3 regions of the Flintibacter sp. P01028 genome follow, and region 1 is predicted to be linked to each of the others. Evidence: predicted binding sites of a transcription regulator. Region 1 holds the regulator's gene; each other region holds the start of a gene.
What was found. The regulator HrcA, encoded in region 1, represses chaperone genes, less so after heat shock. The targets are predictions, from matches to a motif close to TGTTAGCACTCNNNNNNNNNGAGTGCTAACA.
Positions count from the first base shown of each region.

Region 2: the regulator HrcA is predicted to act here: its motif matches at 2,244-2,274, upstream of clpB (ATP-dependent chaperone ClpB).
Region 3: the regulator HrcA is predicted to act here: its motif matches at 1,913-1,943, upstream of ACEVJK_RS02195 (Hsp20/alpha crystallin family protein).

Region 1 is NZ_JBHEVC010000004.1:21,875-26,126, reverse strand. It holds gene ACEVJK_RS08835 (MATE family efflux transporter) at 1-149, shown strand, start outside; gene ACEVJK_RS08830 (MBL fold metallo-hydrolase) at 163-1,005, shown strand; gene ACEVJK_RS08825 (hypothetical protein) at 1,041-1,196, opposite strand; gene hrcA (heat-inducible transcriptional repressor HrcA) at 1,512-2,579, shown strand; gene grpE (nucleotide exchange factor GrpE) at 2,601-3,212, shown strand; gene ACEVJK_RS08810 (hypothetical protein) at 3,275-3,412, shown strand; gene dnaK (molecular chaperone DnaK) at 3,454-4,252, shown strand, end outside.
Region 2 is NZ_JBHEVC010000001.1:530,845-535,096, reverse strand. It holds gene clpB (ATP-dependent chaperone ClpB) at 1-2,202, opposite strand, end outside; gene ACEVJK_RS02590 (Hsp20/alpha crystallin family protein) at 2,389-2,820, opposite strand; gene ACEVJK_RS02585 (2-hydroxyacid dehydrogenase) at 3,064-4,053, shown strand; gene ACEVJK_RS02580 (2-hydroxyacyl-CoA dehydratase) at 4,117-4,252, opposite strand, start outside.
Region 3 is NZ_JBHEVC010000001.1:443,835-448,086, forward strand. It holds gene ACEVJK_RS02185 (DUF3793 family protein) at 43-609, opposite strand; gene ACEVJK_RS02190 (flavodoxin) at 735-1,166, opposite strand; gene ACEVJK_RS02195 (Hsp20/alpha crystallin family protein) at 2,064-2,510, shown strand; gene ACEVJK_RS02200 (hypothetical protein) at 2,795-2,971, opposite strand; gene ACEVJK_RS02205 (hypothetical protein) at 3,282-3,380, shown strand; partial or broken gene ACEVJK_RS02210 (sporulation initiation factor Spo0A C-terminal domain-containing protein) at 3,453-3,689, opposite strand; gene ACEVJK_RS02215 (hypothetical protein) at 3,676-3,942, opposite strand.

The sequences.
Region 1 (4,252 bases):
CTATATGTGGGCTGGTGTTGAAGACGGGGATCTTTTGGGTCTACCTATCCCTGGGGGTAGAGCAGTTTTGTAAGTGCGTCGGGGGAGTGTGGAGATTAAGGAGCGGCAAGTGGATTCGAGACTTGACCCGCTCTGGAGCACTGGAATAAGGAGGAACAGGACATGAAAGTTGCCGTATTAATGGAAAATACTGCCCAGGAGGGATGCGGTCTGGTGCCGGAGCACGGCCTGTCCCTGTATATCGAATATCGGGGGAAGAGGCTGCTGCTGGATGGGGGCGCCTCAGGACGGTTTGCCGACAACGCCCAGAAGCTTGGGGTGGACCTGGCGGATGTGGACCTGGGGGTGCTGTCCCACGGCCACTATGACCACGCCGACGGCCTGCGCCGGTTCTTCCAGCTCAACCAGAGAGCCAAGGTCTATGTCCGCCCCCAGGCCGGAGGGCCCTACTTCTCCATGACAGAGGAGGGACCCAAATTTATTGGCGTCCACCGGGATATCTGGGAGGGGGCCAGAGAGCGGCTTGTCCCAGTACCGGGACCTATGGAGCTGCTGGAGGGCGGGTGGCTGCTGCCCGACGGTCCAAAGGACCCGGCCTTTATGGGAAAGGCGTCTAACCTGGTCTGCAAGCGAGGGGAGGATGACTTTTTCCCGGACGATTTCAGCCACGAGCAGTCCCTGGTGCTGGAGGGGGAGCGGGGACTGGTGGTCTTCAACTCCTGCAGCCATGGGGGCATCGTCAACATCGTGCGGGGCGTGTTGGACCAGCTGCCCGGAAAGCGGGTGCACGCCGTGGTGGGCGGACTGCATATGTATGCCAAGGGGGGGACTGGCATGAACTGCTCGCCGGAGTATGTACAGTCGGTGGCTGACGCGCTGAAGGCCCTGGGGGTGGAGCGAATCCTGACCGGCCACTGCACCGGACAGCCAGCCCTGGAGCGGCTGACGGAATACTTCGGTCCCGGCTGTCAGGGACTGTATACCGGCCAGGTGTTTACCCTATAAAAAAGAAACATGACCGCCTGTCTATGGACAGACGGTCATGTTGTTTTCTCCTCTAAGGTGGAGAGATATTGGAGCAGAATCGTTTCCACCAGGTTGGAGAGCGAGCGGTTCTCCAGCTGGGCCTGGGCGCGGAGGCGTTCTACCATGTCCTCATGAAAACGAAAGCTGTAATTCTTTTTTTCGATTCCCATAAAATCACCTCATATCTAGTGTAATACATTAGAAACATTTGTCAAGAGCCGGAGCTCTTAGCAGCAAAAGATAGAAGATGCAAAAAATTGGCGGGATTCATTTGTTTACAACAAATTCATAAAGTGCCTATTGACAATTCTGCCCCCCGGTGGTACATTATCTTTAGCACTCAGGAGTATTGAGTGCTAACGAAATGATCAAAGCGCAAGCAGGCCGGCATGAGGATATAAGACGAAGGGTCCGCGGAGCGGAGCTGTCTTGAGCCGGAACGGCCGGAAGCGCATGCCGAGATAAAAGGAACAGGGGGGGGAAACATGGAGCTGACGGATAGAAAAAGACGGATTCTTCGGGCCATCATTGAAACCTATATCGCCACCGCCGAGCCTGTGGGGTCGAAAATGGTAGCGGAGCGGGCCGGACTGGATGTGTCCAGTGCCACCATCCGGAACGAGATGGCTGATTTGACTGATATGGGCCTTTTGGAGCAGCCCCATACCTCCGCCGGACGGGTACCCTCCGCCGCGGGCTACCGGCTGTATGTCAATGAGTTGATGGGTCATCAGCAGCTGACCATGCAGGAGACTCAGCGTATCAACGAGGCGCTGAACCTGAAGATGGAGGAGCTGGATCGAGTGATCGACCGGGCGGGAAAGGTCCTATCCCAGTTCAGCGACTATCCTGTATTTACCATGGCCGCCCCCGCGGAGCGGATCACCGTCAAACGCTATGACCTGCTGAAAGTGGAAGAAAACGCCTTTATCGCCGTGGTCATGACGGACAACTCCATCGTTAAAAATAAACTCATCCATATCCCTGAGGAGGTTTCTGACACCCAGCTCCAACTGCTCTCCGCGGTTCTGAACAGTTCCTTCGTGGGACTGACCCAGGAGGAGATGGAACAGACCTTGGACAAGATGGAGACCCGCACCGCTCCAGGCGCCTTTGAGCTGATTGCCCTGGTGGTGGACTTCGCGGTGGAGATCCTGTCGGAACAGAGCAGCCAAAAGGTCCGAACTACCGGAATCACTCACTTGCTGGAACACCCGGAATACCGAAGCCTGGACAAGGCTAAACCTCTGATGAACTATCTGGCCGAGGAGAAGGATGTGGCCCGGCTGCCTGTGACAATGACCGGCGGCCAGAACATGAACATCCTGATCGGGCCGGAAAATGTCAGTGACGCGCTGAAGGACACCAGTGTGGTCATGGCCAGCTACGACATTGGAGAAAATATGAAGGGCGTCATCGGAGTGGTTGGACCCACCCGGATGGACTACGCCAAGGTCACCGCCCGCCTGTCCTATTTTGCCGACAGCCTGACCCGGATGTTCGGCAAGGGAGAGTTACCCCCGGCAGAGAAAACAGATACACAGGAGCCATAAGCAGGAAAGGAGCGCCGCATCGTGAGCGATAAAAATAAAAAGAAGCAGGCCCAGCCTGAGCAGTGTCAGGAGGATATTCGGAAGGAAGAGGCTGTGGAGCCTGAGGAAGAGGCTGTTCGCACGGAACAGGAGGAGAAAGGGGGGCCCCAGGAGGCCGGCGAGGCCGCCCAGGAGGACCAGAAATCAGGGGAGGCACCCAAGGAGGAGCCCTCCGGAGAGGGGACCGCACCCCTCGACGACCGCTTTCTCCGCCTGGCCGCGGAGTACGACAACTACCGAAAGCGGACCGCCAAGGAGAAGGAGTCCATCTGGAACGACGCCAAGGCGGATACCGCCGCCGCGTTTCTTCCCGTCTATGATAACCTGGAGCGGGCCTTGAAGCAGGACACCGCCGACGAAGCCTACAAAAAAGGGGTGGAGATGACGATGAACCAGCTGAAGGAGATCCTTTCCAAGCTGGGCATCACTGAGATTCCCGCCCTGGGCCAGCCCTTTGATCCGAATCTCCATAACGCCGTTATGCACGTGGAGGATGAGAGCTTGGGCGAGAACGTAGTGGCCGCCGTGTTCCAGGCCGGCTTCCAGTGCGGCGAGAAGGTCATCCGCTTCGCCATGGTGCAGGTGGCCAATTAGGGGAACGGAACCGAGGTGTGCGGCTTATTTTCAAAAGCCGATGGGATTAAAGGAGGAAAACAGTGAAAAGAAATCAGCCCTGCAAGCAGTGCTGTAAAGCGAAAACCTGTGATGCTGTATCCTATACCCTGCTGCTCGCTGGGGGCCTGCTGGCCTGGTGCGCCGCACTCTACGCCATCGGGCCGCTGTTCCTATTTTAACTTTGTAAACATGAATGTCATATATTTAGGAGGAATGAATTATGTCTAAGATCATCGGTATCGATTTAGGTACGACCAACAGCTGTGTAGCGGTCATGGAGGGCGGCGACGCTGTCGTCATCCCCAACGCCGAAGGCAACCGCACCACCCCCTCTGTGGTGGCTTTTTCCAAGGACGGCGAGCGTATGGTGGGTCAGGTGGCCAAGCGCCAGGCCATCACGAACCCCGACCGGACCGTCATCTCCATCAAGCGTGAGATGGGCTCCGACTACAAGGTGAACATCGATGGCAAGAAGTATACCCCCCAGGAGATCAGCGCCATGATTCTGCAGAAGCTGAAGGCGGACGCCGAGGCCTATCTGGGCACAACAGTCACCGAGGCCGTCATCACAGTCCCCGCCTACTTCACCGATGCCCAGCGCCAGGCCACTAAGGATGCTGGTAAGATCGCCGGCCTGGACGTGAAGCGGATTATCAACGAGCCCACCGCCGCTGCTCTGGCCTACGGCGTAGACAAGGAGACCGCCCAGAAGGTCATGGTGTATGACCTGGGCGGTGGCACCTTCGACGTATCCATCCTGGATATCGACGACGGCGTCATCGAGGTGCTGGCTACCGCTGGTAACAACCGCTTGGGCGGCGACGACTTCGACAAGTGCGTCATGGACTGGATGGCCGCGGAGTTTAAGAAAACTGAGGGTGTGGACCTGACCGGCGACAAGGTGGCCATGCAGCGCTTGAAGGAGGCTGCTGAGAAGGCCAAGATCGAGCTGTCCGGTGTCACTTCTACCAGCATCAACCTGCCCTATATCACCGCTGATGCCACCGGCCCCAAGCACT
Region 2 (4,252 bases), on a different contig from region 1:
GCCGTCCAGCAGGAACTGGCTGCCCAGATTGGAGGTTAGGATGATGATGGTGTTCTTAAAGTCCACCGTTCTTCCTTGACTGTCCGTAATACGACCGTCATCCAATACCTGAAGTAATATATTGAATACGTCAGGGTGAGCCTTCTCCACCTCATCAAAAAGGATGACGGAGTAGGGCTTTCTCCTCACCGCCTCCGTGAGCTGGCCGCCCTCCTCATAGCCCACATATCCCGGAGGGGCGCCGATGAGCCGGGACACGGAGAATTTCTCCATATATTCGCTCATGTCGATGCGCACCAGGTTCTTTTCGCTGTCGAACAGGGCTTCGGCCAGAGTTTTGGCCAGCTCGGTCTTACCTACGCCGGTAGGGCCCAGGAACAGGAAGGAGCCGATGGGCTTGCTGGGGTCGGCGATCCCGGCCCGGCTGCGCAGGATAGCCTCGGATACCAACCTCACTGCCTCGTCCTGTCCTACCACCCGCTGGTGGAGGATATCCTCCAGGTGGAGCAGCTTGTCCCGCTCCCCCTCCATCAGCCGGGCCACCGGGATGCCGGTCCAGCGTTCAATGATGCGGGCGATTTCCTCCTCGGTGACCTTGTCCCGCAGGAGAGAGCGGGCCTTGCCCTCGTTGGCGATGCTCTCCTCCGCCTCCAGGGCTTTCTTCAGCTCCGGGATGCGGCCATATTGCAGCTCGGCGGCTTTCTCCAGGTCGTACTCCCGCTGGGCTTTCTCCAGGGCGGCGTTGGCCGCCTCCAGCTCCTCCCGCAGCTTCTGTACCTTGCCGATGGCCCCCTTCTCGTTGTCCCACTGGGCTTTCTTGGCCTTGAACTCTTCCCGCATATCGGACAGTTCCCTCTGAATCTCAGCCAGATGCTCCTGGGACAGCTTGTCGGTCTCCTTCTTCAGGGCGGCCTCCTCAATCTCGTGCTGGATGATCTTCCGCTGGATGATGTCCAGTTCAGTGGGCATGGAGTCCATCTCGGTGCGGATCATGGCACAGGCCTCGTCCACCAAGTCGATGGCCTTGTCCGGCAGGAAGCGGTCGGTGATATAGCGGTTGGACAGGGTTGCGGCGGCAATGATAGCCCCGTCCGTGATTTTGACCCCGTGGTACACCTCATACCGCTCCTTGAGTCCCCGGAGAATGGCGATAGCGTCCTCTACTGTGGGCTCGTTAACCATCACGGGCTGGAACCGACGTTCCAGGGCGGCGTCTTTCTCGATATACTGCCGGTACTCGTTGAGAGTGGTGGCGCCGATGCAGTGGAGCTCGCCACGGGCCAGCATGGGTTTGAGCAGGTTGCCTGCATCCATACTGCCCTCAGTCTTGCCAGCGCCCACAATAGTGTGCAGCTCGTCAATGAAGAGGATGATGCGGCCCTCGGACTTTTTGACCTCGTTGAGGACGGCCTTCAGCCGCTCCTCGAACTCCCCCCGGTACTTGGCCCCGGCCACAAGGGAGCCCATGTCCAGGGAGAAGATCGTCTTGTCCTTCAGGGAACCGGGCACATCTCCCTTGACAATCCGTTGAGCCAGACCTTCAGCGATGGCGGTCTTGCCCACGCCGGGCTCGCCAATGAGCACAGGGTTGTTCTTGCTCTTACGGGAAAGGATGCGGATGACATTCCGGATTTCATCGTCCCGGCCGATGACCGGGTCCAGCTTGTTCTGGCGGGCACGCTCCACCAAGTCGGTGCCGTATTTCTTCAGGGCGTTATAGGTATCCTCCGGGTTGTCCGAGGTCACCCGTTGGTTGCCGCGGACGCTGGCCAGAGCCTGCATCACCTTCTCCCTGTCCACATGGTAGGTGCGGAATAACTCCTTTAAGGCACTGTCAGGCTGTGCCAGCAGACCGAGGAAGATGTGTTCCACTGAGATGTACTCGTCCTTCATGGCCTGGGCCTCTTGCTCCGCGCCGCGGAGGGCCCTGTCCACATCCTGGGACACATAGACCTTGTCCGCTTCCCGGCCGGACCCGGACACTTTAGGCAGTTTCTGGACCTCACCCTTCACTGCCGCCTCAAAGCTGGGAACAGTCATGCCCATAGCGGCGAGCAGCTGGGGAATGAACCCCTCGTTGTCACTGACCAGGGCCAGCAACAGGTGGGGCTGCTCGATCTGCTGATTGCCGTATTCCTGGGAGATGTCCCTGGCCCCCTGGATGGCGGCCAGGGATTTTTGAGTAAATCGATCCATATTCATGAAAAGAAACCTCCTTTAACTTTGGTTTCAAGATTGTCATAAATTAGCACTTGACTGAATTGTTTGCTAAAACAAAAATACACCAACCTGAGATATTTTGCAAGAAAAAATTTGACGCTCGCTGGCTGGCGTATACACCGGCACCCCCAAAAAAGGGCAGGCTCTGAAGCCTGCCCTTCCTTCTGGTCACTGAATGGCGATCCTTCTGCTTTGAGGCTGTATCTCAGCCATCTTAGGCAGAATCAACGTCAACACTCCGTTCTCATAGGAGGCTCGGATAGCGTCCTCCTGAATGCCAGAGGCATCAAAGGAGCGGACAAAAGAGCCGACCCGGCGCTCCCGGCACAGGTATTGGCCCTGGTCGTCCCGCTTCTCCTGCTTTTCCTCGTGCTGGGCAGAGATGGTCAGGACGCCTTCCTTCAGCTCCAAATGGATATCCTCCTTTTGGAAGCCAGGCAGTTCAGCTTCCAAAAGGAAGTGGTCACCCTCATCCCGGATATCGGTCCGAAAGGCGGTGGGCTGGCGGTTTGCGGGAGGGAAGAAGCTGCGCTCCAGGTCATCAAAAATCGTGTCTAGACCGCCGTGATAGCGGCCAAAGGGGATCATACTGTACATCATAAGAAACTCCTTTCTGAGGTGGGGGTCCGATCTCAGCGGCCCTTCCTGCCTCACTTAACTTTGGTCCTAGTATATCGTCCAAATGTGAACAGTTCTTGCACACTTTGTGTATAAATTGTAAATATTAGCACTCTTATTATTTGAGTGCTAATATTGGAGTGTTGTACCAACCAAAAAAGTGTGCTACAATATTTATATTCTTTCCCAGAGGAAAAAATTTATCAATGACCGGGAGGATGAATCATGAAAGTATTGATCTTAGGGCCGAAGGCACGCTATGAGGCCTATATGCCGGAGTTTGTTGCACAGCTGCCCTTTGAAACGGCCTACTGTTCTCTGGACCAGTCCCCACAACAGGCGGCGCGGGAAAACGCTGATGCCCAGATCCTGTTCACCGACCCCATCGTGGACGTGACGGGAGAACTGATGGACCTGATGCCCGGTCTGAAACTGATTCAATCGGAGGGGGTGGCCTACAACCGGATTGATCTGGAGGCGGCCAGGGCCAGGAACATTTTTGTGTGCAACAATAAAGGCTGCAACGCCGCTTCAGTGGCGGAGCATACGGTGATGCTCATGCTCATGGCTCTACGTCACGGTATTACTGGCCACAACGCCCTTCGGGAAGGCCGTCAACGCGAGATGAAGGAGGCGGTCATGGCCTCCAACTCTCCGGAGTTGGGTCTATCCACTGTGGGCTTGGTAGGGCTGGGGGACATCGGTACCGCCACAGCCAGGCTGCTGGCTCCCTTCGGCTGCAAGATGTACTACTACACCGCCCACCGCCGTCTACCCCAGGTAGAGGAAGAGCTGAACGTGGAATATCTCCCACTGGAGGAGCTGGTGTCCCGGTGCGACATTGTATCTCTCCATTGTGCAGTTACCCCGGAGACCACTCATATGGTGGACAAGGCTCTGCTAGACAAGTTCAAGCCGGGAGCCATTTTAGTGAACACCTCTCGTGGCCTGTTGGTGGACAGCCTGGCCGTCCGGCAGGCCCTCATCGACGGCCGACTGGGTGCCATCGCTATGGATGTCTTTGAACCGGAGCCCACTCCCGCTGACCACCCCCTGGTGGACCTCCCTCCAGAGGTCGCGGATCGGGCCATCTACTCGCCCCATCTGGGCGGCAATACCGGCGGCTCCTTCCACCGGGCCCACACCAATATGTGGACCTCGGCCCAGCTGGTGCTGGAGGGGAAGCGGCCCAATTTTATCGTCAATGGGCTGTGAGAAAAAAGAAAAGAGGACCCGGTACACCACTGTACCGGGTCCTTTTTTGTTGAGAGGGAAAGCTTAACTGTGGGCATGAGCCAGCTTGGGAGCCACTTCAGGCTGGGGCGCTCTGGGCGCGGGGGACTCCTGATGAGTCAGGCCCTTGGCGTTGGCCAGCATCAGCTTGATGCGGTTCTCCTGGTTGATCTTGGTGGCG
Region 3 (4,252 bases), on a different contig from region 1:
ACCGCGCCCCCACAAGGTTAATACCTCGCAGGGGCGCTCTTTTTACGCGGCGATTACCATTTTTTCAATTGGAATCCCTCGCTCATACATCCTGACATAGATGTTCACACACTGTCGGTAGCAGGCGAAACACCGTTGGATTGTATTGGGATCGCTGTATGATTTCCAGAATCCACAGCAAGTAAAATTTTGTCCCCGGTTTTCGATGAAGCCTACCACATCCCTGAGGGGATAACCTAGAAATACACCAATCTCATGGGGAAAATCCGATTGGGCCGACAGGCGCTCCGCCAGCTGGTCCAACATTTGCTCTGTCCCGCTCCCCCTGTACCCCATCCCCACCAGAAAACCGCGGCGATCCGTCGCTCCTAGGGACTGCTCTAGCTGGCTGCCGCGGTACACATACACCAAGGCGGAGCCGGCCTCTCTCCGCTCCAGCAGTATACGGACAGACAGGCCGAGGACCTCCAGGCGCTGGTCCCAAAACCGCACCTTCTTCCGCACGTTCTCTAAGTCCTCCGCCGTAATACAGAACAGGCTGCCCGGCTTCAGGCCCGCCAGAGTAGGGGCGCACTGTCTAACTAGCATTTCTTCAAATGTCCGATCCATGGGGCGTCTCCTTTCACAGGCAACTCGATAGTAGTTTTCCCCCGAACGGGTCAGATATCCGCTCGGAGGAATCTGTAAGGGAAAGCGGGGAGGGATCTAAATAAGCAGAACAGCGGGGTCCAGTCCTACCAGGCAGCCAGCTTTCTGCCCAGCTCCCGGCACTTCTCCTGGGCACTTGCATCAGGAGTCTCGTTGGCAATCAATCCATTTTCGTCGTAGAGATTGGCGCCATGCTCGTCACACCGCTTGCACCAATCCCGCATCCACTGTCCATCACCCCAACCATAAGATCCAAACAGGGCAATTCTCTTACCGTTCAGGAAGCTTTCTATCCCAGAGAACATGGGATCAAATTCCATCTCCTCCAACACCTCAGCCCCCATAGCGGGACAGCCAAAGGCCACTACGTTGAACTCAGAGAGACGGGCGGTGGAAAAATCGGCCGGCCCCATCAGCGTCACCTCAGCTCCGGCCTCTTTTGCCCCTTCCGCAATACAGTTGGCCATGACCTCTGTGTTCCCGGTGCCGCTCCAATAGACGATTGCTAATTTGTTCATACTTATGCTCGCTCCTTTACTTGAGGCATTCAGACAATGGTTTGTTCTCCACAGTTAGATATAACTAACCTTCGTTTAAAAAATAAGGCCCGTCTGTTTCGAGGTTAGTATATACTAACTACTCGCAAAGAATAACATAGTACATCTGATCTGTCAATCCCCTTTTCTGAAAAATCTACTTCTCCACAGAACTGTTGACGACACGCTGAAAAATGACCATATTAGCCATGCATCCTTCTCCGCTCATAGAGCGTTTCTGTTTTGAGCAGAAGTTAGTTCTTTCTAATTTGTTGCTAAATCTCTTACGCATTTTTTGAAATACAAACAAATAGGAGAGGATTTTATGGTAAAAATCATACTGGGAATCGAAGTATGGCCCGCTCTATGTATGAGGCCCATATTAATGAGGCCAACTGTAAGGCCTGCCCCATCAAAAACCATCGGAAAGGCCTGACAGATGTCATCGTCGAGGAGCCCCTGAATGATGATACCCTTTGGAATGCTGTGGCGCATGCTGGGTACCGCCTGCTGTCTATGCAGAGCGAGCCATATCAAAAAAGGGGGTGTTTTCGCAAAAGTCGCCAGCCACTGTCTTCCAACTTTTTCCGAGTCTGCCCTAGGCCCTTGCCCAGCAATTCCCAATTTAAATATTTTTCTCCGGCCATATGCGGAAGCAGATCTGTCCATCCCCCTCCGGTCCCTCCATTCTCGAATATTATATGAACGAATTGTATTTCTTTTATGAATTTTAGCACTCACCTCTTGACAGTGCTAAAGTTGGGATTATAATGGGCTTGAACCTTGAGAGAGGGGGCACATGATCCCCTCCCAAAAAGTTCCTCCAGCTCTCTCCAAGGGCCGAGCAAAGTATTCGTTATTTGAATGGAGGAATGAATTATGTCTAACAACAAGTATTTGGCCGAGCGTCTGTTTGATGACTTTTGGGGGGATGGATTTCCCACCGCTCCGATGTGGACTGGTCACGACCCTCTGTATGGCAAGCACGTTAAGAATCTGATGAAGACCGACGTACGGGAAACAGAGAATTCCTATGAGTTGGACATCGATCTGCCTGGCTTCCAGAAAGAGGAAATGACTGTGGAACTTCGAGACGGCTATCTGTCCATCCGTGCCGCAAAGGGACTTGACAAGGAGGAAAAGGACAAAAAAGGCACTTATATTCGTCAGGAGCGTTATACCGGCGCATGCAGCCGCAGCTTCTACGTTGGTGATGTGGAGCCTGAGGAGGTGTCCGCTAAGTATGAAGACGGTATCCTGAAGCTGACGCTGCCCAAGAAGGAAACAAAGGAGCTCCCCCAGCACAACCGGATTGCGATTCAGTGATTCGCGCGCTTCTTAAACTTCCATTTTTCTCTTGTACCTCTCAATACAATATCTAAAAACCCTCTGCCCATTTTCAAATGGGCAGAGGGTTTTTAGATTATGAAAAAGAACACAAGGCTTTCCTCTGGCAGAATCCGCTTTTCGTCCTTTTTTCCAAAAAGGACATATGAAATGGACAATCAAACCTTAATCTGGAATGTTAAGATATATGACGGCACAGGGGGACAGCCGATTGCCGGATGCCCCCCTCCGTTTCCGGCCACTCTCTGCCTGCCCGTTCCGCACTATTCAAAGATGGCCCGGGACAACTGCAACGGCTGTTCGCAGCGGTTGTCGATATCCATTCCATTATCAGAGAAAACTCTGCCCTGGAAATCCGGTGCGATCTCCGTGGGAACCTTGTCCAGTTGCGCCGCAGTCCCGTTATTCCGGAACAGGTTGTATGGATTGGGAAAACTCACTTCGCCACCGCCATCGCTTTCATAATTTGTAACAGGCCGGAAGATCTATTTCTTCACTGCCGATTCTCTGGCGAACCTTTTTGGAGAGAAACAGTAAAGGAACGCTCCATGCGTTCCTCAGCACGTTAAGAAAAACTGGTCTGTATGCCATTGGCGAGATCGGGCTTTGTCCCTCCGCGCAGGGATGCCGCCGGGCTGCTTTCCCAGGTGGTCTCTGACTGCTGCGAGAGGATGAGCCTCCTCATCACTTCACCTTGAGTTCATCCAGTGGAACACAGTCTTTGGGGACAACCGGCTCATCGTCTCGCTCATTGGCCGACTCATCCACTACTCCCATATCATGATCTTCTCTGGAGAGAGCTACCGCTTCATCCAGTCTACGAGCCGTCAGACGAGTGGCGCGTGGTAAGAGCACACTGTAGGATAAGATCGCCAGTAACTGCGCATTGCAAGGCTTGTGTTCCAATATTCTGCCTGCTAATTGTTCCAGATGGGACCGGCCTTCCTCCCATATGACGTTGCCTGCTGTGCGGATGTTTCTTTCTACAGCTTTCCAATTTGTCCGATACCTCTTTGCTACATCCGGATATACCCATTTTGTTACCAGCATCAGACGGTCCGGATGTTCCGCGCACAACTGTACTGCATAGGCAGTATAGAAGAAGCCTGTATAGTTGGCGGTGACACCAAGACGGTATAGCAGTTCATAGATCTCCATGACCTTCCTCCTCTGCAATGTCTTCCTCTGGTGGGTACGGAACTTTTTTAATCACTTCCGGGCAGTCTTTCTCTATCCCGTCTACAATTTTATCAATGGTATCTGCGGTTGGATTACCTTGTTCCGTGCGATACAGATAAAGATTGGACAGTGATATGTCAAAATCTAATGCTATTTCAGTATAAGTTTTTCCTGTGATTTCCTGATATGCTTGCAGGAGTTCAGAAATATAGCGTCTGACTCTTTTCGCCACAAAAATCTCTCCTCTCGATAATTATGGCAGAAATAGACGCTATGTGACAACTTATATATCGGAATTTTTATCCTCCGGCCATCTTCTTGAAAACGTGGAATTACTACTGAAGTACAAGAAGGGGATCTTCTCTGACCTGATGTTCCCATCCCGGAGCAAGCCGGAGCAGCCCATCGATCCGGGCTATGCGCGAAAGAGGCTCCAGATCATCCTGGAGAGCGCTGGGTGCAAGGGGGCAGATTCTTCCCTGTCTGTGGTAAAATTGTGTTCAAACGAAAAATCACCGCCGATTTGGCGGTGATTTTTCTTA